DNA from 2 places in the Amedibacterium intestinale genome. Region 2 is predicted to be linked to the other one. Evidence: riboswitches for the same ligand, from Rfam matches in the RefSeq annotation. Region 2 holds a riboswitch; the other holds the start of a gene.
The links. A riboswitch is a leader RNA that binds a small molecule or an ion and turns the genes downstream of it on or off. The one in region 2 is predicted to bind thiamine pyrophosphate.
Positions count from the first base shown of each region.

Region 1: linked by a shared signal. The riboswitch ahead of thiM (hydroxyethylthiazole kinase) and the one ahead of A9CBEGH2_RS08800 (energy-coupled thiamine transporter ThiT) in region 2 are both predicted to bind thiamine pyrophosphate.

Region 1 is NZ_AP019711.1:748,105-759,885, forward strand. Features, by position in the region: gene A9CBEGH2_RS03780 (oxidoreductase) at 1-1,096, opposite strand, end outside; gene A9CBEGH2_RS03785 (LysR family transcriptional regulator) at 1,272-2,168, shown strand; gene A9CBEGH2_RS03790 (shikimate kinase) at 2,439-3,704, shown strand; gene aroF (3-deoxy-7-phosphoheptulonate synthase) at 3,718-4,734, shown strand; gene tenA (thiaminase II) at 4,892-5,542, opposite strand; gene thiD (bifunctional hydroxymethylpyrimidine kinase/phosphomethylpyrimidine kinase) at 5,539-6,351, opposite strand; gene A9CBEGH2_RS03810 (HAD family hydrolase) at 6,430-7,086, opposite strand; gene thiE (thiamine phosphate synthase) at 7,079-7,723, opposite strand; gene thiM (hydroxyethylthiazole kinase) at 7,710-8,531, opposite strand; TPP riboswitch at 8,604-8,711, opposite strand; gene A9CBEGH2_RS03825 (winged helix DNA-binding protein) at 8,709-9,041, opposite strand; gene A9CBEGH2_RS03830 (GNAT family N-acetyltransferase) at 9,115-9,642, opposite strand; gene A9CBEGH2_RS03835 (PTS mannitol transporter subunit IICBA) at 9,828-11,684, opposite strand; gene A9CBEGH2_RS03840 (DeoR/GlpR family DNA-binding transcription regulator) at 11,746-11,781, opposite strand, start outside.
Region 2 is NZ_AP019711.1:1,725,014-1,736,794, reverse strand. Features, by position in the region: gene A9CBEGH2_RS08830 (ISL3 family transposase) at 1-949, opposite strand, end outside; gene A9CBEGH2_RS12720 (DUF6431 domain-containing protein) at 1,044-1,343, opposite strand; gene A9CBEGH2_RS08825 (hypothetical protein) at 1,275-1,442, shown strand; gene rsmG (16S rRNA (guanine(527)-N(7))-methyltransferase RsmG) at 1,770-2,480, shown strand; gene A9CBEGH2_RS08815 (ParB/RepB/Spo0J family partition protein) at 2,502-3,266, shown strand; gene A9CBEGH2_RS08810 (ParA family protein) at 3,281-4,060, shown strand; gene A9CBEGH2_RS08805 (ParB/RepB/Spo0J family partition protein) at 4,076-4,963, shown strand; TPP riboswitch at 5,073-5,170, shown strand; gene A9CBEGH2_RS08800 (energy-coupled thiamine transporter ThiT) at 5,215-5,733, shown strand; gene A9CBEGH2_RS08795 (DUF5662 family protein) at 6,128-6,664, opposite strand; gene A9CBEGH2_RS08790 (dicarboxylate/amino acid:cation symporter) at 6,902-8,245, opposite strand; gene A9CBEGH2_RS08785 (sodium-dependent transporter) at 8,345-9,808, opposite strand; gene A9CBEGH2_RS08780 (hypothetical protein) at 9,959-10,228, shown strand; gene A9CBEGH2_RS08775 (S-ribosylhomocysteine lyase) at 10,241-10,711, shown strand; gene A9CBEGH2_RS08770 (Rpn family recombination-promoting nuclease/putative transposase) at 10,949-11,781, opposite strand, start outside.

The DNA of each region.
Region 1 (11,781 bases), 980 kb from region 2:
GATTTACCGTACAGCGAATTGGACGATTTAAGCCAATACGATGTCCACTGCATCCAATATTACAGGAAATACATTTACGAATTTCATCTTCTTTTCCATATTTCGCTTTGTTTGGCCAATTAGGATCCGCAATCAGCTGTCTACCCAAACCTACAAAATCTGCATCTTCACTTTCAAGAATTTCTTCCGCAACTTTAGGATCTCGGATATTTCCGCAAGTAATGACAGGTTTATTGAATTTTTCTCTTATTGCCTTTGCCAGATAAGATTTCCAGCCATCTTTTAAGTAGTTTGCATCAATCTGGTAATGAATAGAATCTACCAAACCTGCCGATACATCAAGAATATCCACTTCTTCCTGGAAATACGTCAATAGTTCCAATGTATCCTCTAGTGTATTTCCACCTTTCAAAAATTCATCTGCAGAAATTCTAACCAAGATAGGAAACATTGGTCCTACCTGTTTACGTACTTCTTCAATAACCAGTTTAGCAAAGCGTGCACGATTTTGTGCACTTCCACCAAATTCATCCTCACGATTATTGGTTAGCGGCGATAAAAACTGTGAAATCAAATAAGAATGTCCTGCGTGAATTTCAACAGCATCAAATCCGATGATTTGTGCACGTTTTGCAGCTTTTCCATATTTTTTTACGATTTCATAAATTTCTTCCGTTTTTAAAGGACGTGGTGTTTTTCCTCCTTTTTTATTTGGAAGATTTCCAGCGGAAACCGGCTGCATACCAATACGTTCTTCTAATGCACTGGCTCCGGCATGATTTAACTGAATCGCAATTTTTGTACCATGTTTATGCACTTCTTCACACAATTTGTATAATCTAGGCATGTAGTTGTCATGATCGATTCTCAATTGTGTTGTCCCATTGGAACCGCCTGGATAGTCCACACAAGCATTTTCTACGATCAAAAGACCAGCTCCACCCATAGCTCGCTGTTCATAGTAGTCGATATGAAGAAAACTCATTTCCCCATTTTGTTCACCAAAGTTTGTTCCCATCGGTGTCATTACGACACGATTTGGAATCGTTACATTTTTTACGGTAATTGGCGAAAATAACTTTTTATACTTATTCATCTTTTCCTCCTCAAATGAATGATATTTCATTCACAAGTTAACCGTAATTATTATAATCGTTACAATTACACAAAAACAATTTAGTTATTTTACATTATTTATAGATAATATCTATGATTAACTTGTCATTTTCGATATTTCTTTTATATAATAAGGATGAAATGGAGGAAACTTTATGAATTTAAACTATTTATATTATTTTAAAGTCCTTGCGGAAACGGAACACTATACACATGCGGCAACCCTTTTAAAGATTACACAGCCTTCCCTTTCACATGCGATACATTGTTTAGAAGAAGAGTTAAATGCTTATTTATTTGGAAAACAAGGTCGCAATATCAAACTTACAAAGTATGGGAAAATCTTTTATAATTATATCAATGAAGGACTTCTGCAAATCGAAAAAGGACAAAGCGTGTTACAGTCTATAACTTCTCCAAAAAACGGACAAATTGATTTAGGGTTTATTTATACTTTAGGAGCACGATTTGTTCCTCAGTTATTAAAAAGCTTTTTATCCATAGAAGAAAACAAAAATGTCCATTTTTCTTTAAATCAAGGTACGACATCACAGCTGATTCAAGGGCTAAAAGAAGAAAAGTATGACATTGTTCTTTGTTCGCATGTACATAACGAAAAAGAAATCCACTTTCTTCCTGTCGTAAAAGAAAACCTTGTTGTCATTGTCCCAAACAACCATCCATATGCCAATCGAAAAGAAATTGATTTATCTCTTCTAAAAGAAGAAAAATTTGTATATTACTCAAAAAGCAGTGGAATTCGCCCCTTATTAGATTCCTTATTTGAAAAGGTAAATATAGAACCGCATATTGCCTGTGAGGTAGAAGAAGACAGTGCTGTCATGGGGCTGGTAGGTATCAATTATGGCATTGCCATCGTTCCCGATATTCCTTTAATCGATACTTTCCCTATACATAAATTAAAAATTATAAATCCCTCTTATGAGCGCTACATATATCTGGCAACTATGAAAAATCGCTATCTTCCCCCTGCTGTTCATACGTTTTGTAATTTTTTGATTCAAAATGCAACTGTAAATAATATAGAATAGTTTTCATTTTCTTTCTAAAGTTTTCAATCCAAATGAAAAAGCACTTGTTTTTCTTCCTCTATATGACTATAATATAGTTACAGGAGTGATATTCATGCAAAACAAAGCTTTCTTAACTACACGATTTTATTATGTCTTTCGTAAACTCTGAAAATGCAGTCATATAAAATAATAGACTGTTTTTTCAGAGTTTTTATAAGCAAGCATTCAAACATTGGTTAGGAATGCTTTTTTTGTTTTATGAACATTGCTTTTCAGGAGGTAGAAAATATGAGATATGGTCTTATTGGAGAAAAGCTGGGACATAGCTTTTCCAAAGAAATTCATGAAAAAATTGCAGATTACACATACGATTTAATTCCATTAACTAAGCATGAGTTTCATACCTTTATGAAACAAAAAGATTTTGCGGCCATCAATGTCACGATTCCCTATAAAAAAGATGTCATTCCCTATTTAGACGAAATGGACATGCAGGCAAAATCGATTGGGGCTGTTAATACGATTGTGAATAAGAATGGAAAATTAATTGGACATAACACAGATTTTGATGGTTTCCTGTATATGGTTCGCCACCATAACATCCATATGAAAGATAAAAAAGTTTTGATCATCGGCAATGGCGGTGCTGCTCAGGCTGTCAAAGCGGTTGTAAAGCATGAACAGGCAAAAGAAATGATCATTGTTGATATCATAAAAACGGAAGATACGATTACCTATGATGAATGTTATGCTTTGCACAGTGATGCACAAATCATCATCAACACTTCCCCGGTTGGCATGTTTCCATCCATTGATGCCAGTCCGCTTCATCTGGAATATTTTAAACAGTGTGAAGCACTGCTTGATGTCATATACAACCCTATTCTTACAAAACTGGCATTTGCAGCACAAGAACTAGGTATCAAACGTGTAAATGGATTAGAGATGCTGGTTGCACAGGCAAAATATGCCGTTGAACATTTCCTGGATACAAAAATCGATGATGATATCATTGATAAAATTTACAAAGAATTGCTGATGAAGGAATGTAACATTATCTTAATTGGCATGCCAAGTGCAGGAAAAACAACGATTGGAAAAATGCTGGAACAAAGAATGGATAAAAAGTTTATTGATTTAGATGATGTCATTGTTGAAAAAGCAGGAATGACAATTCCTGAAATTTTTGATTTATTTGGTGAAGAAGGATTTCGACACCTGGAAACACTTGTCGCAAAAGAATTAAGTGCCATGCATAACATGATCATTGCGACTGGCGGTGGGACAATCAAAAACAAAGAAAATATGGATGCACTTCGATTAAATGGTATTATTATCTTTATTGATCGGGATATCAACAAACTTATGACAAGTGATCCTAATCGTCCTTTATTAAAAAATGAAGATGCATTAAAGTCTTTACATAAAGAACGCTATCCGCTTTATCAAAAATATGCAAGCATGGTTGTGATGAACAATGAAGCAATTGAACAAACCATAGAAGATGTGATACATGCCTATCAATCCATCATCTTGGAAGCTGTAGAAATATAAGGAGATTTTGTTTATGATTATTACATTAAAAAAAGACGCAAAACAGGAAGAAACAGAAAAACTGCTAAGAAGTCTTGAAAACAAAGGACTTTCTGTCAATATGATACAAGGGGATACCTTTAATGTTTTCGGTCTTGTCGGTGATACCTCAAAACTAGATGAACGGCTTATAAAAGCACACCCATTTGTAGAAAATGTACAACGAATTGCGGCACCTTATAAACTTGCGAACCGTATGTTTCATCCACAAGATACCATCATAGATGTAAATGGTATTCACATTGGCGGGAAAGAACCAATCGTTGTCATTGGAGGACCTTGCAGTGTAGAAAGTGAAGAAATGATTGAACGTATCGCATACAAAGTAAAAGAGGCAGGTGCGTGTATGCTTCGTGGTGGTGCCTACAAGCCAAGAACTTCCCCTTATGCTTTTCAAGGCATGGGAACACAAGGGATTCTCGCCATGGAAAAAGCAGGTAAAAAAACTGGACTTCCTATCGTTAGTGAACTTATGAGTGCAGATAAGCTGGATGAATTCATCGAACATGTCGATGTCATTCAAATTGGTGCTCGCAATATGCAAAACTTTGACTTGTTAAAGGCTGTTGGAAAAACAAAGAAACCAATCCTTTTAAAAAGAGGACTTGCCAACACAATTGAAGAATGGATCATGGCAGCAGAATACATCCTGTCAGAAGGAAATCCAAATGTTATCTTCTGTGAGCGAGGCATACGAACCTTTGAACCGTATACAAGAAATACATTAGATCTTAGTGTCATTCCTATCATCAAAGAAAAAACACACCTGCCGATCATCATAGATCCAAGCCATGCCACCGGAGACTGGAAACTGGTAGAATCTGCCTCTTTGGCAGCTATCGCAGCAGGTGCAGATGGACTTATTATTGAGGTTCATGATGATCCAGAAAATGCGATGAGTGATGGTGTACAAAGTTTACTTCCAGAAAAATTTGATGCATTAGTAGAAAAAGGAAGAAAGATAGCGAAAGTCATGGGACGTTCAATTTAAAATTTAACATACAAAACAGGAGTTATGTCATTATATCATGCATAACTCCTGTTTTTTCATTATTTTAACTCCATAAATTGTCCAGGTAACTTAGTTTATTTAGATTCAGTTTAATGAATCTTCGCATAGAAATCGACTATACTTTATTTAACATCAGCTAATTTTTCCATGCCATTTCCCAGAAAGCAAGTTCATATCTTGAACAGGATATAAAAATATCTTCTAAATGTTTTTTCTGTTCTTCTGTATATTCCAATGTTAATTGATTTAAAGTATTTATCAAAAGTATATTTTCTTCTTCATAAGTCTTACTAGCATACCCTTTTATCCATTCTCCATAAAACGCATTATCAATACAAGACGGGTTATTCTTAATCATATTTTTCGCAATGACTTCATAGCTATAGGCACACGATAGAATGGCTGTTAGAATTTCAACTTCTCCTTCTTCATAAGCAACACGAAGCATATAAGATGTATATGAAAGATTATCCAATGAGCGAGATGTTTTATCCAGTTCTTCTTTCGATACTTCAAATTTTCCCATATAACCTCTATGGATGTCCATTTCTCCACCTGTTAAAGTATCAATATATCCTGAAAATAGTCTTGTTGTACTTAAACTTTTTGCTTTTGCTAATCCAATTGCGAATACTTTGGCGTATTCTTCTAAATAGAGGTAATCTTGTATAATATAATATCTAAACTTTTCTTTATCTAAAGTACCATCTTGGATTCCTTTCACAAATGGATGACTATAATACTGTTTCCAGATATTTTCTGTAACTTTTAATAAACGTTCTATCATGATGCTTTTGCCTCCTTTGCAAATTCACTATGTATGTCAAATCCATGATCCATGGGACCACTTCCTTTTCCCAAATTCAGCATTGCTGCAAGAGCACCTGATATATAGGCTTTTGCTCTTTCTACCGAGATTTCTAAATCATACCCTTTTGCTAAATTAGAAGCAATCGCACTGGATAAAGTACAGCCTGTACCATGGGTATTCGAATTATCAATTCTTTTTCCTTTAAACCAGTGGTAATTACCTTCAACATAAAGCAAATCATTCGCATCATTGATTTTATGGCCACCTTTGCATAAAACTGCACAATGATAAGTATCTCCTATCATTCTAGCTGCATTTTTCATATCTTCTTCATTTTTGATTTGTATTTCTGCCAATACTTCAGCTTCTGGAATGTTTGGTGTTAAAACAGTAGCCAGTGGAAACAAACTCTTTTTAAGCGTTTCAATGGCATCATTACAGATTAATTTAGAACCACTTGTTGCTACCATTACTGGATCCACAACAATATTCTTTGCTTTATATTCTTTTAATTTTTCTGCTATAGCAATAATCAAAGAACTTGAGGATACCATTCCTATTTTTACTGCATCAGGATAAATATCAGTAAATACGCTATCTAACTGTCCTTTTAAAAAATCAGGAGTAACCTCCATAATATCACTTACACCTGTAGTATTCTGCGCAGTTAATGCAGTAATCGCACTCATAGCATATACTCCATTAGCAATCATCGTTTTAATATCTGCCTGAATACCAGCGCCTCCACTGGAATCACTTCCAGCAATTGTTAATGCTGTTTTCATTATTTCTACTTCCTTTCTCTAGCACATTAATTTTCTATAGCGATAAAAAGTGGTGCCTCCGATTTAGCGCTTATATTTCTAGGATATCTGTTTCCAAAAAGATGAAAAATCATGTAAATCTTCCAAAAAGATATCTGCTGTTTTTTTGATTGTTTCCCAATCTTTTTCACTGGATGTATCATAAATACCTACCGTTTTAAATCCAGCTTTTTTTGCTGTTTGTACTGCATGCAGTACATCTTCAAAAACATAAATTTCTTCTGGCTTGAAATTTAAGAATTCTTGCGCTTTTAGATAAATATCCGGTTTGCTTTTGCCTGCTCCCACTTCACTGCAAGTAATTATCTTTGAAAAATACTGATCAATGTTTAATCTATGAAATGCAGCTTCAATATGGCTTTTTTCACTAGATGTCGCAATGACCATAGAAATTTTTTTCTGAGACATTTCTTTTAGAAAACTTTCTGCACCTGGTTTCAAAGGTGCTTCATAAAAGTAATAATCTTTTACAACTTCCAGTATTCCTTTTACAATTTCTTCTTCTTTTAACGAAATTTCATATGTTTCTTTTAAATAAGACGCTCCTTCTTCCAAACTCATAGGAAAAAGAATATTGCTTAATCCTGGTTCTGCCTTTATATGCAAACGCTCTAAATACCGCTTTCCTGCTTCTTCCCAAATAGCCATAGAATCTAAAAGCGTTCCATCAACATCAAAAATTGCACCCTTAATCATTGTTCACCATTTTTTCTGTCAGAATTTTTAATTCACTTGCAGCATGTTCAATATCTGACTGTGCAAAAATAGCACTGATTACAGCAATACCACAGATTCCACTTCCTGCAAGTTCCATCACGTTGTTTTTAGAAATACCTCCAATGGCAATAACAGGTATCTGTACTGCTTCACATATGGCTTTAAGGGTTTCATGGCTCACATCGTCAGCATCATCTTTTGAACCAGTTGGAAATACTGCTCCTACTCCAAGATAATCTGCACCTCTTTGTTGTGCAAGAACTGCCTGTTCCACTGTTTGTGCAGAAACACCAATAATCTTGTCATCTCCTAGCATTTTACGGACATTTCCTGCTTCCATGTCGCTTTGTCCCACATGGACACCATCCGCATCCATCAAAACTGCTATTTCAACATTATCATTGATGACAAAGGGGACATGATACTGTTTACATAGTTTTTTGATTTCTTTTGCTTCTTCTAGAAAATGTTCTTGATCTAACTGTTTTTCTCTTAACTGAACAAAAGTTGCTCCACCTTTTAATGCCTTTTCAACCTGTTCATAAAGTGTTTCTCCATGTAACCAATTTCTATCCGTTACTGCATAAAGCAGCAAATCTTTTTTATCGCACTTCATAATTTGCTCCCTTATCTAAGGTTTCTTTATCCATATGATAGATAGCATCAATAATTCGATTTCTATAAGTTGAATTTCCTTCAAATTCTAACATATGACTCCATCCAATTTCTCCTGCAAGCCCCATAACACAGACTGCAGCAGCTGCTGCTTCTAATTTTTGATCAGGATTAGCCACCAAAAATCCTGTCATCAATCCAGATAACTGACAACCTGTTCCTGTGATTTTTCCCATTTCTGGGTTTCCATTTCGAATGACATAGCACTCTTTTCCATCGCTTACCAAATCGATTGCTCCAGTAATGGCAACAATACTTCCTGAATTATTCGCAAATTCTTTCGCAAAAGCTACAGCTTCATCAAGATTTTCTTCTGTAACAGCATCTGCCACATCAGCATCTACTCCTTTTGTTGTTCCACTTCCTTTTGCCAAAGTTTTGATTTCTGAAATATTTCCCCTAATTACATCAAAGCAAATTTCTTCCATCAATTTTAAAGCAGTATTCGTACGAAGTGCACTCGCTCCTGCACCAACAGGATCAAGCAAAACGATATGACCTAATTCATTTGCTTTTCTTCCAGCTAAAAACATTCCTTCAATACTTCTTTGATTCAATGTACCTATATTGATGTTCAAACCTCCGCAAATAGAAGTAATATCTTCTACATCCATAGGTTCATCTGACATAATGGGACTTCCTCCACATGCCAGCAATACATTTGCTACATCATTTACTGTTACATAATTTGTAATGTTATGTACCAGCGGCATTTTGTTTCTTACATTTTCAACACAGTTTCCTAACATTTCTTTTCTTCCTTTCTTTCGGGAGTACCCATATAACAGAAAACGGATACACCAACCAATGGCATATCCGCAAAATAAACAAATGGTATGTCCCTACGTTGGCATTATCCAAATCAGGTATATGGGTCGAAGGTCATACCTTCCTCTCAGCCTGTCATACAAGCTCCCCGATGTATTTTATATTACAAATAAAGTATATCCCTCATAAAATTCAATGTCAATGAATTTTGTCTCAGTTATATACAAGAAGTATGGATTTTTAAAGCTTTCAATATATTGCTTTCTTTCCAGACGTCTAACAATTCCAGCATTTACCGATTGTGCAAGATCTAATTCTTTTTCTAATTGTTTTAAGGTCAATCGTTTTTCTAGATATTTCGGTAAAATAGATAAAGCTCTAGCTTGCGACATCGTAAGTCCGCTATCATTGATCTTATTGTTGAAATACTTCTCTGAAATATTCTGTATTTCTTTTACCAATATACTACATGGTTCTTTTTTAGCCATCATTCTTACAGCTCTTTTCTTACTACGGCATCAGTAAATCTTATTTTTTTGACAAATCAATATCATGATATCGTTATTATGATATTATTTTTCTTTCCATGAACAGATGATTTTTATGCTCAATTGCTCCACCGACATTCATAGATGTGATTTCAGCAATTTCAAAACCCATCTTCTTATATAATGAAACAGCAGGAATATTTTGTTCACCAGTATCTAACCGAATCACTTCACACCCCTGTTCTTTTGCAAGATCAATCGCAAAACGAATAAGTTCTGTAGCGATGCCTTTTCCTTTCATTGATGGACGTACCATCAATAAATGAATGATTGCTATTTTACTATTGTCTGTTTGATATTTCCAATTGATAGATTCATAATCTATTGGCTGTTTTCTAGAAAATATAATACTTCCCATGTATTCATTCTCTATTTCACAAATATATAATTCATCATTTTGTAAAGCAGTTTCTGCATCCTGTCGAGTAGGATAAACGACTTCTTTGAAAACAGTAAAGGCTCCATTCTTTCTTTCATATGTAAAATGCTTTTTATAGCTATCTTCAACACGGTTTAAATCTGAAAATGCAGCAACTCGTATCATTCTTACTCCTCCATGCCTTTCTTATATTTTTTAATAAAATATTTTTATCTAAATTTTCGAATCATGAATAATACATTCAAATTAAATCATAAAAACAGGCAGTAAGTACCATTTTAAAAATCGATCCCTTCTACCTGTTTTTCTTAATTTTACTTTTAATAGTTTATTATCTTATCGTACATACTTTATGATAATTGTTTTAGTATCCATTCTTTATCATCGGTAGTTTTCATCTTGTCCAAGACTTCTTCATCTTCCAATGCCATACATACTTTAGATAAGACTTCCATATGTTCTCCACCCATACCGGCAATACCAATTACCAGCTGTGCTTTTTCATCACCGAAATCAACACCTTCTGGATACTGCAATAATACAATACCAGTTTTCTTAATTATTCCACTTTCATGTGTTGTACCATGTGGAATTGCTAATCCCATACCAATATAAGTAGTAACGATTTTTTCTCTTTCTAACATAGCTGGAATATAAGATTCTTCTACATAACCCAGATCTGCCAATAACTGTCCAGCAGCTGTAATTGCATCTTCTTTAGATACTGATTTTTGATTTAACTTAATTCCTTCAATTTTTAAGATATCCTTTGATTCAGGAGTTTTTTCAACTTCTTCAGGTTCTTCAACTTCCACCATCAATGGGTCACCTGTAGATAACTGGAAGAATAATTCATCAAGAGCTGGATCTGCAAGGAAATTTCCAATGGTAATTAATACTGCCTGTGGCGCGGATTTAGCAGCACGTTCTGCCAACGTTGTTTGTACAACTGCTATATCGCAATCTGCTGGAATATTATCAACAGATGTATTTGTCACAATTAGATCAGGACGTACAGCTTTTAAACGGTTTCTAAATTTTGTAGCTCCCATTGCACTGGAACCCATACCTGCATCACATGCAAATACAATTTTCTTAGCAGATAAAACATTTGCTGGCACTAATCCCTTTGCCTGTGCTTTCATACTTTGCATCTGTCCCTGTGCTTCTTCCAATGATTTTCCTTTTACACTAGATAATTTAATAATAGGACTAGCAACTGCAAAGGATACGCCAGTTGCAATCAAAACACCTAAAAGCACCATTAAGGTTTCTCCTTTTGGAGCCATGGATAAGAAAGCAATAATAGATCCTGGACTTGCAGGTCCCTTTAATCCACAGTTAAATAATGTAAAGAATGCAATTGCACAAATATTTCCAACAATTGGTGCAATAATTACAACTGGATTCATTAAAATATATGGGAAATAGATTTCATGAATCCCCCCTAGAAAATGAATAATAATAGCTCCAGGTGCAGAATCTTTTGTTGCTTTATCTTTGGAAAATACCCAATATGCAAGCAGTACTCCTAAACCTGGTCCTGGATTTGCTTCCAGCATATACATAATAGATTTTCCAGTTTCAACTGCCTGTTCAACACCAATTGGAGTAAAGATACCATGATTGATTGCATTGTTTAAGAACAATACTTTTGCTGGTTCTACAAAGATTGCAACTAAAGGCAGTAAACCATGATTAATTAAAAGGGTAACTCCACCAGCTAATACAGTTAAGATTGCTGTCATAACTGGTCCAATAAAATAATATCCAAATATTGCCAGCAGCATACCAATGATACCTACAGAAAAATTATTGATCAACATTTCAAAACCAGCAGGCATGTGTCCTTCCATCAACTGGTCAAATTTCTTAATTACCCAACCAGCAAAAGGTCCCATAACCATTGCGGCCATCAACATTGGCTGTCCTTTTGTTCCACCAACTCCTGCAATACATCCCATGATGGCAATCGCCCCCATCACAAGACCTCTATCTTTTGCCACCATTCTACCTCCGGTAGCCGCAATCAATACAGGTAGCAGATAGGTTAACATATAAGGCTGAATAGATGCCAGTTTTTCATTTGGCAACCACCCATCCGCAATAAATAAAGCAGTGATAAATCCCCATGCAATAAATGCTCCAATATTTGGCATTACCATTGCAGACAGGAATTTTCCAAATTTCTGAAGTGCTGTTTTCATATTATTATCCTCTCTGACTCGATATCCTCATGTAGGATATAAAAGGATACTCATAATTTATTTAGTACACAAGAATTCCTCGAGCCTTACATTCTTC
Region 2 (11,781 bases):
CCTTATTATATTCTTTTGGTCTTAAAATATCGAAAAGTGGTTTTCCATCGGCGCCTTTAGATCTTGTAAAGTGCTTGAACAGGAGTCCGTTCTTGTGTTTTAACAGATAATAGTTTTCTTCTTGTTCCTGGGTGCGTTTCGATGTGTTGATGCATCGCAGGGGGTTCATGATCCTTAAGCGAACCCTGTCCACTCTGCGGTGCAGTTCCTGTGAAACATGATAATGGTCGACCACATGAATCGCATTTTTGAAATGTTTTTTAATGATCCTGCGGTATGGTTCGTACATATCCGTAATCATGATATGGACCTGATCTATTTCATATTTTGGTATATTTGAGAAGTACTTATCCAAATATTCATATCGTCGACTAGGCAAGATATCGATTGGCCGCCCATTGGTCTGATCGATCAAAAGACAGATGTACTTACTGTTTTGTGTTTTGGAATGAAAGGCATAGTTTTCATCTGTGCACATGATTTCTGGCAGTTTTGCCCTTGGAATCGAAACAACCGAATCGAAGATCGATGAAACAGAAGTTGGAGAAATATGATATCTCTTAGCTGCGTGGGTAAAGGTTTCGCCAGGTTCTTGCAAGTCCTTGAGGATCTGAAGCATCAGATCTGAAGAAATCTTCATGTTCTGGAAGACGAAAGGATTGTATTCATAGAACGTTTTGTGGCATATTGGGCAGATATATCGCCTGGCATGGTATTGAAGAACACATTTTTTATCGGCCAGTAATGAATGCTGGATGGTCTTGGTCACATATCCCTTGATCTTCGTGATGGGATTTCCACATTCAGGACAAGCTGGTCGAGAATCCAAAAGCTTTACATCGATGATCGTCTGTTCATTTCGTCTAATACAGGAACAGGATTCTAAAATCGATGAATCCAGATTGAAGATTGTGCAAATAGAAGCTTCGCAATTGGTAAAGTCTTGCATATTGTGTCACCTCCTGATAAAGCAAGTCTTCGTACACCTTAACTATAAGCGAAGCAGGCATATCTGGATATACATATCAGGTTGGTCGCTGTTTTTATCGACTTAAAAATGCATAAGAACCGAATTTTCGAAAAAGCGGGCTCCGGCGTAAGAAGGCAAGATAATCCGAATCTTCTGAAGATTTTGGAAAAGGTGGGAAAAAACTTTTGATGAATCTGTAGAAATAAGAATCTTCTAATGATCGGTCAGGCTCTTTATTCAAAACCTTTCGGATGGATAAATAGACATGATTGAATCCTGGAACTACAAAAGAAGGAAGAATGATATGAATAGCACCACATTCTTTACACCGACATCGCTGGGCATTGATCAAAACAGTGCGAGTCACAAAGATAAATTTACGAACACGATGTCCATAAAAAATCAAAGAACCCTTCGCATGACAACGAGGACATTCCATGGTATGGATCGTAATATTAAATTTATTGATTAAATTGTCATATGAGCGTTGATTAAATTGTTCATTGTGATTACAATATAGATGTAACGTGAGTGGTACCGAACAGGGCCACAGAAAAGCGGTTGCCGGGGTGAGAAAATATGGTAACTGCTTTTTTTAATGCCTGTTATTATCCTTTCAATCATAGTATAATACGAAACCCCAAAAAGTTTGGAACAAAAAAAGGGCAGGTAAGTTCCTTGCCCCAAGTAATCTTGGGTAACCCCCTAACCCTAACTATTCTTGAATAACCATTTTTTTTATAAAAATGTTTAGGTTCTGCCTCAATTTTGATATAATATAAAATACTGGAGGGATTGTATGTCTATAAAATTTAAAAAAGAAGATTTCTTTTCAATTTTGGAAAAGCATGGAATCGTTTTATCAAACAGGCAAATTGAACAGTTTGAAGTATATGCACAAATGCTTGTAGAGTGGAATCAGAAAATGAATCTTACTGCTATTACAGATTTGGATGAAATCTATGAAAAACATTTTTTAGATTCGATATTGCCTTCCTTCGATGTTCCTCTTAAAGGAAGTTTTTGTGATGTGGGAGCAGGAGCTGGATTTCCAAGTATTCCATTAAAAATCGTATATCCGGATTTAAAGATTACGATCGTGGAAACTTTGGGGAAACGAATAACGTTTTTAAATGCATTGTGTGAAAAACTGGAATTAAAAGATGTAGAGTGTGTTCATGCACGTGCAGAAGAATATGCGAAAGATCATAGAGAGTACTTTGACATTGTAAGTGCCAGAGCAGTTGCTAACTTAACGATGCTTTCTGAATTGTGTATTCCTTTAGTAAAGATAGGGGGAATCTTTTTATCTTTAAAAGGGGCAAATGCACAGGAAGAATATGATAAAGCTAAAAAAGCTATTTCACTTTTAGGTTGTAAAGAAAAACAAAGAGATGAAAAACACTTATCGGATGGTTCCTGCAGAGTTAATTTTGTATTTGAGAAAATAAAACCAACACCAAAGAAGTATCCAAGGGCATTTGCTCAGATCAAAAAGAATCCACTTTAAATTGATATGAGGAGTTAGAAAATGAAAGAAACGAAGATGATTGCGATTGACTTGATTGAACCTAATCCATATCAGCCACGTTTAGAATTTGATGATGATGCGTTGATGGATCTAGCACAGTCTATTCGTGAAAATGGATTGATTCAGCCAATTACAGTTCGAGAAAGCAATGGGAAATATCAAATCATAGCAGGAGAGAGAAGATTTCGTGCTATGCGTTTAAATGGTGCAGTTGAAGTATTGGCAAATGTCATGGATGCCAACGAAATACAGATGGCGGAAATGGCATTGGTAGAAAATATTCAGCGTGAAAATCTAAGCGCAATTGAAGAGGCAAAATCTTATGTGGAAATCATGAAATTTGCCGGTATCAATCAAAGTACATTGGCTTTGCGTATTGGAAAGTCACAAAGTGCTATAGCAAATAAGATTCGTTTGCTAGGTTTGGATAAAGAAGTACAGGAAGCTGTTTCTGCTAAGAAAATCAGCGAGCGCCATGCACGTGCACTTGTTGGATTAAAAGAAGATAAACAGCAGGAAATGTTACATAAAATCGTCAAAAAGGGATGGACGGTTGCACAGACAGAAAGAGTATTGAAACAGGAATCACAAGAAAAAAAACCAGAAAAGAAAGTGATGCTGAAAGGGATCAGCAAAAGTATAAAAATAGCTATTAATACACTGCATCAGGCAGTAAATATGGTAAATCGCAGTGGATGCGATGCGAAAATAACACAGGATGAAACAGAAGATGAAGTTATTCTAACAATTCGTATTCCGAAATAGAGAGGTAGGATAGTATGGGAAAAATAATTGCCATTTCAAATCAGAAAGGCGGTGTCGGAAAAACAACGACATCCTTAAACCTTGCGGCTGGTTTAGGATATTTGAATAATAAAGTATTGCTTGTGGATTTAGATCCGCAGGGGAATGCAACACAGGGAATCGGAGCAAGTGTTGGAGAAGATAAATTATCTGTTTATAATTTGTTGATGGAAGATTATACAGTAGCAGATATTCGTAAAACCTTGACTTCTCCACCAATTGATATTGTACCTGCAAACATTTCTTTAGCAGGTGCAGATTTGCAGATGGTAAGATTTGAAGTAGGAAAAGAAGAATTATTAAAAAACAAATTGGATCAGGTAAAAGATGAATATGATTTCATTATTATTGATTGTCCACCTTCTTTAAGTTTATTGAATACGAATGCCTTAACGGCAGCGGATTCTGTTATTATTCCTGTACAATGTGAATATTATGCCTTAGAAGGGGTTACGCAGTTGTTGTTAACGATTCGTCTTGTTCAGCAATTATTCAATAAAAATTTGGTTATTGAAGGTGTATTGTTAACAATGTATGATGCTCGTACACGTTTAAGTGTAGAAGTACAGCAGGAAGTTCGTCAGCATTTTAAAGATCGTGTATATAAAACGTACATACCAAGAAATATTAAATTGGGAGAAGCACCTTCCAGAGGACAGTCTATATTTGAATATGATGTTCGCTGTGAGGGAGCAAAAGCATATGCCAGTCTGGCAAAAGAAGTTGTTCGTATGAACAAAAAGAAAAAGGCATAGTAGGAGGTGTATGTTGTGGCAAAAAAGGAAAGCGCTGCAAGACTTGGAAAAGGTTTATCAGCTATTTTTGGAGAAGATGTAACCAATGTGCTGGAAGATATTCAGCAAGGGAAAACAGAAGTTCATGAAGATAGTAAGTTTGAAGTAGATGTAAAAGATGTACACCCAAATCCATATCAGCCAAGAAAAACATTTGATGAGGGTAAAATAAAAGAATTAGCAGATTCTATTCGTTTACATGGGGTATTTACACCTATTCTTGTAAAAAAAGCAGTAAAAGGATATGAATTAATTGCTGGGGAAAGACGTCTTCGTGCAAGTAAAGAAGCAGGATTGAAAAAGATTCCAGCAATTCTAATGGATTTTGATGATCAGCAAATGATGGAAATTGCATTGCTGGAGAATGTACAGCGTGAAGATTTAAATGCAATTGAGGAAGCTGTTGGTTATGAAAAACTAATAAAAAAATTAGGTTATACACAGGAAGAACTGGCAAAAAGAATTGGAAAATCTCGTGAGTATGTAGCGAATATGCTTCGTTTGTTAAAACTTCCACCAGTCGTACAAACACATGTTGTAAATCAAGAATTAAGTATGGGGCATGTACGTGCCTTGTTAGGGTTAAAAGATGAAAAACTGATGGAAGAAGTAGCACAAAAAGCTATTCAGTTACATCTTAGTGTACGTGCTGTAGAAACAATGGTAAAAAATATCAATGAGCCAAAAGAAAAACCTGAAACTAAACCAAAAGATATTCATTTGGGACAGGTAGAAAAACGTTTACAGACACGTTTTCAGACAAAGGTAAAAGTTGATGCAAAACATATCAGTATTGCATATAATGGAAATGATGATTTAAATCGTTTATTAGAACTTTTGGGCGGTTTAGATGAAGAATTATAGTTGTTTTAATTGAATTGATGTTACATACATTGATTCTTTTTTATACAATAAAATAGATAATATTATTAATTCGTTCTTGAAACAATTGGAAATTAGAATATAATATAAATGTCAAAGACAGGGGCGCCGAAAGGCTGAGATGTTTTATGCAGTCCCTTATGACCTGAACTAGGTAATGCTAGCGTAGGGAGTCTGAAAGTATTTTTATATTTTCTATTCGCCTTGCGCCTCATTCATGGAGGTGTTTTTTTATGAGAAATGTATCAGTAAAAGATCTAGTTTACATGGCTTTTTATGTAGCCTTATTCATGGTATTAGACACATTTGTAAATACCTTGCATATTATTCAAATGCCAAATGGTGGAAGCCTTGGGATATCTACTCTTGCACTGCTTATGGCAAGTTATCATTTGGGATGGAAAAAGGGAATCATTGTTTCTATTGTTTCAGTATTTGCGCAATTTGTGACAGGACCAATGTATACTCCAGATTTGATTGGATTTCTGCTTGATTATTTCATAGCGTTTTCTGTCTATGGAATTGCAAGTATCTTTCCAAATATCGGATATTTCTATACCGGTGTGTTTGTGACAAACTTTATTCGCTTTATTAGTTCTACCATTTCTGGTGTTATTGTATATCAAACAACCTTATGGGGAAGTATAACTTATCAGTGTACATATTTGTTGCCAACTCTTATATTGGGCATGATTGTTGTGCCACTGCTATATAAGTCTTTAGAACCACAAATAAAAAAGATGCAGAAATAAAGTAAATGTAAAGGCAGGATAAATTCTAAGGAAAGAAAGTTCCTGCTTTTTTATGTTCTAAGACATTAGTGATGTAGCTTCTTTAACTCATGTGTTTCTATTTTTTTCATTAAGTACCTATATAAAAAACAGTCTTGTTTGACTGTTTCAGACCGTTGACAAAGTCGCTCTTTGAGCAGACTTTGTCATTCGGTCTTTTTTTATCCCCACTTTTGTATAAAAAACAGGTGATTTTAAGCTATCATTTACCAAAAATCACCTAGTAAAAGGAATCTTTCTACCACTTTTTTTAAATTGGTTTTATATATTTTCAAAATATATAGTTTGTCAACAACCTGAAACAGTCTTGTTTGACTGTTTGGTTTCTTATAGAGTTTAATAAAAGAAGTTAACTTTAAAAATCTATTCTTTTAGATAAAATATCTTTTCGAATATGTTGTATAAGTGCATCTTCTCCATGATCTTTCAAATAGTTTAACAAATAGTAAGTTCTTTCTACAGTTTTAGGATGCATAGCGATTCTTCCCTGTTCTCCTTCAAAATACTGTAAAGGACTGGAATCTGTATAAGACTCCTTAAGATATGTTTTTGAAGCCGCAATACGATCACAAACCATTTCAATGTTGAAGTTAACAGGCATTTCTACTGCATACATGCCTTGTCGAAAAAAGTCTACCCAGTATTCCCAGTGATGTCGGTTTCTTCCTTTATGATGAAGCCAGCCTTTGGAATATCCAAGGACTTCTTTTTCTTTACTAATTGGACTGCGGTGTCCTTGATAATAGCGGACTCCGCTTATAAATTCAATTGGTGAATATTTTGATAAGTCATGTAGAATTCCCTGTTTATACAATCCACAGCGAAAACATAAGCCTGCAACTTTTATCTTATGAGAAGTAATGGTATAAAAATGTCCCCATAATCGATTCATACTCCACATCCTTTCTTTTATCATCTATTTTATCATATTCTGTTGTATAAATATAAAATTTGCATAGTATGAAAATAATTCAAAAAACAATCGGTAAATGTGATTAGAAAATAGATAATACTTCTTTATTCATAATAAAATGTAGTACATCTTTGTCATTATGTTTATCTTGATATTTCTTAAAAAGATAAGTTATGTTAAAAAGATCTCTTAGAGGAGACCTTTACATATAAAAAATTAACTGTTATAAACATCCTGATCCAGCATATTTTCTTTTTTAGCAACAATTACAGAAGTGGAAGCATCTCCTATGACATTTAAAGATGTTACTAGCATTTCAATTGGACGATTAATTGCCAAGATTAAGGAATATGCAAGTAATGCGGCATCATTTGTGTATCCCATACCTGTCAAGATCGTAAATAGAATCACAGCCCCAGCACCAGGAGCTGCAGGAGTACCAATAGAGGAAATTAATGCTAAGATAGCAATGATCGCCATAGATGTAAAAGTTACATCATATCCTGCACTGATTGCGACAAATAAAGCGGCTATAACCTGCATAATAGCAGTTCCATCCATATTTATGGTCATACCTAGAGGAAGAGTGAAAGATGCGATGTCTTTATGTACGCCTAGCTCTTCTACACATGTTTTTTTGTTTAGTGGAAGAGTTGCAGCACTGGATGATGTAGAGAATCCAAATAAAGCAACTTTTGCTGTTTTCTTAATGAATGGTTTAGGATTAACTTTTGCCATAATAAGTATATATAAAGGAAATCCTATTAGTAAATATGCAAACAAAGCAAAGAATACACATAAAAGATAAGCTAAAGCTGGGAGTAAATATTCAATACCATAAATTGCAAATGTTCTAGTTAACAATGCAAAAATAGCAATAGGCGCAAATTTTGTGATTATGAAAGATAGACATAAAGAAATAATTTTATCTACTTCACGAAAAAGTTTACTTAAGATTTCTGTTTTATCCTTTAACTGGTTCATTGCCAAACCTATACATACGGCTAAAAAAACAATTGCAAGAACGTTCCCGTTTTGTGTAAAAGCAGAAATTAAATTGTTGGGAATGATATTTAAAATAATAATTAATGGGTTAGAACCAGTTGCTCCTTCTTGAATAGCAATACCTTCTGCTTGAACAGACTGAAATGCACCGCTTTGATATACAAGTGTACCAACTATACCTGCCCAAATAAGGGCAAAAATCGTGGTTTTCAAGAAAGTAAAAATGGTTCTTGATGAAATTCTTCCAAATTTCTTTGTATCCGTTATTGCAGATATTGCTAGAGTAATGGAAACAAATACCATAGGTACAATAATCAACTGCAAGGCATTGACAAACAATTGTCCTACAATATAGAAGATACCGATTGCATTTTCTGCACCTTGGGCAGTGATATCTTGAAAGAGTAAGTTATTGATGGTATTCCATATTTCCTGGTTCCCTGACGAAATTAAGTGTTCACGCAGCACGATACATGAAAATCCAGCTACAAGCCCACATACAAGAGCAATTGCCATTTTTAATGCGAGTTTGTTACTACTAGTGTTTGTGTTCATAAAGACCTCCCTGTTTTATCCCAAATTGTCAATATTATACTATAGAATGAGTGATTTTTAAACATCTAAAAAAAACAGAAAGTAATTTCAACTTTCTGTCTATAATTTATTAGCTTTTTGTATACTGTACCAGGCTTGGAGAGGAATATAAAGAATACAACATACGATAAGAATAGGAAGAATAAAATTCCATGGAGCATCAAATTTTTCAATGTATCCCTGAACGAAGATAAACAATACGATGACAGGCAAAATCCATGTAGCATAAAAACGTAATACGTTAGGAAATTTTAAACCTTTTCCAGTGTTTACTTCCTGCAGGAAGTTTTTCCATCCCCATCCATAGCGAGAAGTACAAAATAGTAAATACAACAAAGAACCTAATGGCAGTAAATTGTTGGAAACAATAAAATCTTCGAAATCCTGAATGGTAGTATTCGCTCCCAATGGGGAAATAAAACTTAAAATATTAAATCCGAGCGCACAGGGAAGAGATAAGATCAAAATCAAGATAAAGTTAAAGATAACTGCTTTCTTTCTTGACCATCCATGATCCATTGCGAAAGATATAATGTTTTCAAATACTGCAATGATTGTAGTTAGCGCAGCAAATGTCATGAACAGGAAAAACAAAGTTCCCCAAAGCTGTCCACCTGGCATTTCGTTAAAGACATTTGATAATGTAACAAATACAAGTCCTGGTCCACTGTCTGCATCAACTCCAAAAGAAAAGCAGGAAGGGAAAATAATCAAACCGGCAATAAAAGCAATTAAAGTATCTAAAATACATATATTTAAACTTTCACCAAGAAGACTTCTTTCTTTTCCTATATAGCTTCCAAAGATAGCCATAGCCCCAATTCCTATGCTTAAGGTAAAGAAGGCTTGTCCCATAGCTGCAAATATAGCATTTCCAAAACCATTTTCCATCATTTTATGAAAATCAGGTACCAGATAAAACTTTAAACCTTCAACTGCATTTGGAAGGGTTACAGCACGAATAACTAAAACAAGCATAATGATAAATAAAAAAGACATCATATATTTGGATATTTTCTCTACACCATTCTGCAAACCTTTACTGCATATAAAAAAACCAATGATACTGATGATAACCATCCAGAAGATATTTTGAAAAGGACTGTCCAGCATATCAGAAAATACAGCGCTAACTTCTTCGCTATTGATGTTGTGGAAGGTGCCGAATGCCATTTTAAAACAATAATTTAACATCCAGCCTCCTATGGTTGTATAAAACATCATAAGAAGATAGTTTCCGGCAATAGAACTATATTTGATTAGATGCCATTTTGTTTGTTTTGGTTCTAGAACATCAAAGGATTTTGCACAGGATTTTTGTGATGCACGTCCTATAGAAAATTCCATGGCCATAATAGGCAATCCTAGGATTGCCAAAAAAACAAGATATAAAATAACAAAAGCTGCTCCGCCATATAATCCAGTTATATAAGGAAATCTCCAAACATTTCCTAAGCCTACGGCACAACCTGCAGAGATTAGAATAAAACCTAATCTAGATGAAAATTTCTCCCTATTTTTCATAAATTTACACTCCCTTATGAAAATATTGTAAATTCTTCGAAAGAAAATGTCAAATTTATAATTTCATTCTAAAAAGATTTGATGATGTGTTTATCTTATCTTTTCTATAGGACAGATAAATGTTAAAATAAAGAAAGAAAAGAGGGTATTATGGAGGAACTTTATTTACGTTATCAAAGTCATCTGTTAAAAATGAAGCAGGAAGCGAGTTTTAAGAAATGGTTATATATTGATATAACGGCTAAAGAACTGCTGGCTATCTATAAAGATAAAAATCTTGAAGTTTGTAACAAGGCGATGCTCTCCATGATGCTGGAAGGCGATACTTTTCTAATAACACCTAAAAAACTATATTCAGAAAATCTAGTGATTCGTTATTATGTAGATAATTTGAATATAGGAAGAAGACATATATATTGAAGGAGAGAATTTATGAATAAAATTACAAGTTTTTGTATTGATCACGATATTTTAAAAGAAGGTATGTATGTATCTCGTGTAGATGGAGATGTCATAACGTATGATTTGCGTATGGTAATACCCAATAATGGAGTATATTTAGATAATGATGGTTTGCATACATTTGAACATTTATTCGCAACATATGTTCGTAATTCAAAATGGGATGAAAGTATTGTTTATGCAGGTCCAATGGGATGTCGAACAGGTTTTTACTTTTTGACAAGAGATGATATGTCAAAAACAGAAGCAATTAAGCTTGTACAAGAGACAATGGATTTCATAGCGAATTTTGAAGGTGAAATTCCAGGTGCACAGGAATCTAGAGAATGTGGAAACTATTTGGATCATGATCTAGAGAAAGCAAAACAGTATGCAAGAAGCTATAGAGAAGTAATAAAAGAGTGGAGTGAAGAACAATTGGTATATCCACAGGCAGATTAAAAGAAAACTAGCATAGATTTGTATAACAAAAAGATTATCTGTTCATATATTTATCAGATAATCTTTTTGATTTAATGAAAATCAATTTTCTTCGTCTTAATGTTGTATTTTATTCAAGTTATTGAATGTTGTTTGTGTTAAAATGTTCTTGGTAAAACCTATTTTATTTTGTATTTACCATACTTAAAATGAAACCTCTTCATGTGAATATACACAAAGAGGCTTCTGTATGTAACTCTAATGTAGAAGGATTCCTGTTAGTTTTTCAATCAGAGCATTGTCAAATCCTTCTGCCTTCATTTTCTCTGCTATTTCTATTTTTTCATTTTCCCTTCCTTCAAGAATACCTTTAGCTTTTCCTTTTGCTTCTCCTTCTGTTTTTAATCTTTCAATTGCTTCTTCAGGTGCAAGGCTTTCTTCTCCTTCTTTCCTTACTCCCATCATGTTGATGATATTGTTTGTGTTTCTTCTTCCAATTTCCTCTTCCCACTGTTTCGTTGCTTCACACATATTTAGTACCTCCTCTTCTTTGTGTTCTTCCGCATACTTTATGATTTCTTCATTTTCTGTTATAACTCCTGCCAGCTTTATGACATCTTTTTTTACATACACATCTGCACATTCTTTTTTCATTTCTTCTATCTGTTTTCTGTAGATGTGCTGGATCATATAAACAAGCCTGCTTACATCCTCGTTTTGAAATGCATGTTCACTTGACCGTATTTCCAGCAGGTTCATTGAATAGTCGCTGAAGCTTTTCTCCATCCAGTTTGGCATATCCACCATCATATCCTTCAGCCTTCTTGGTCCATCCCATGGCTTTTCTCCATAATACACCACCAGGGTAAATACAGGATGGATCCTTTCTTCTTTTCGCATCCCTGACAGGAATTCATCCCTGTTTGCATAAACTGCATTCTTTTTGTTTTCTCTTTTCTTCTTTGCACATTCTTCACGATACCCTAAGGCATCGTACATCATTACCCGCAAAGGCATCCCATAGTGGATATGGCTTTGGTTTTCCAGCAGGAAGATGGCATATTCACTGTCCCCTGCAAACTTTCTAATTA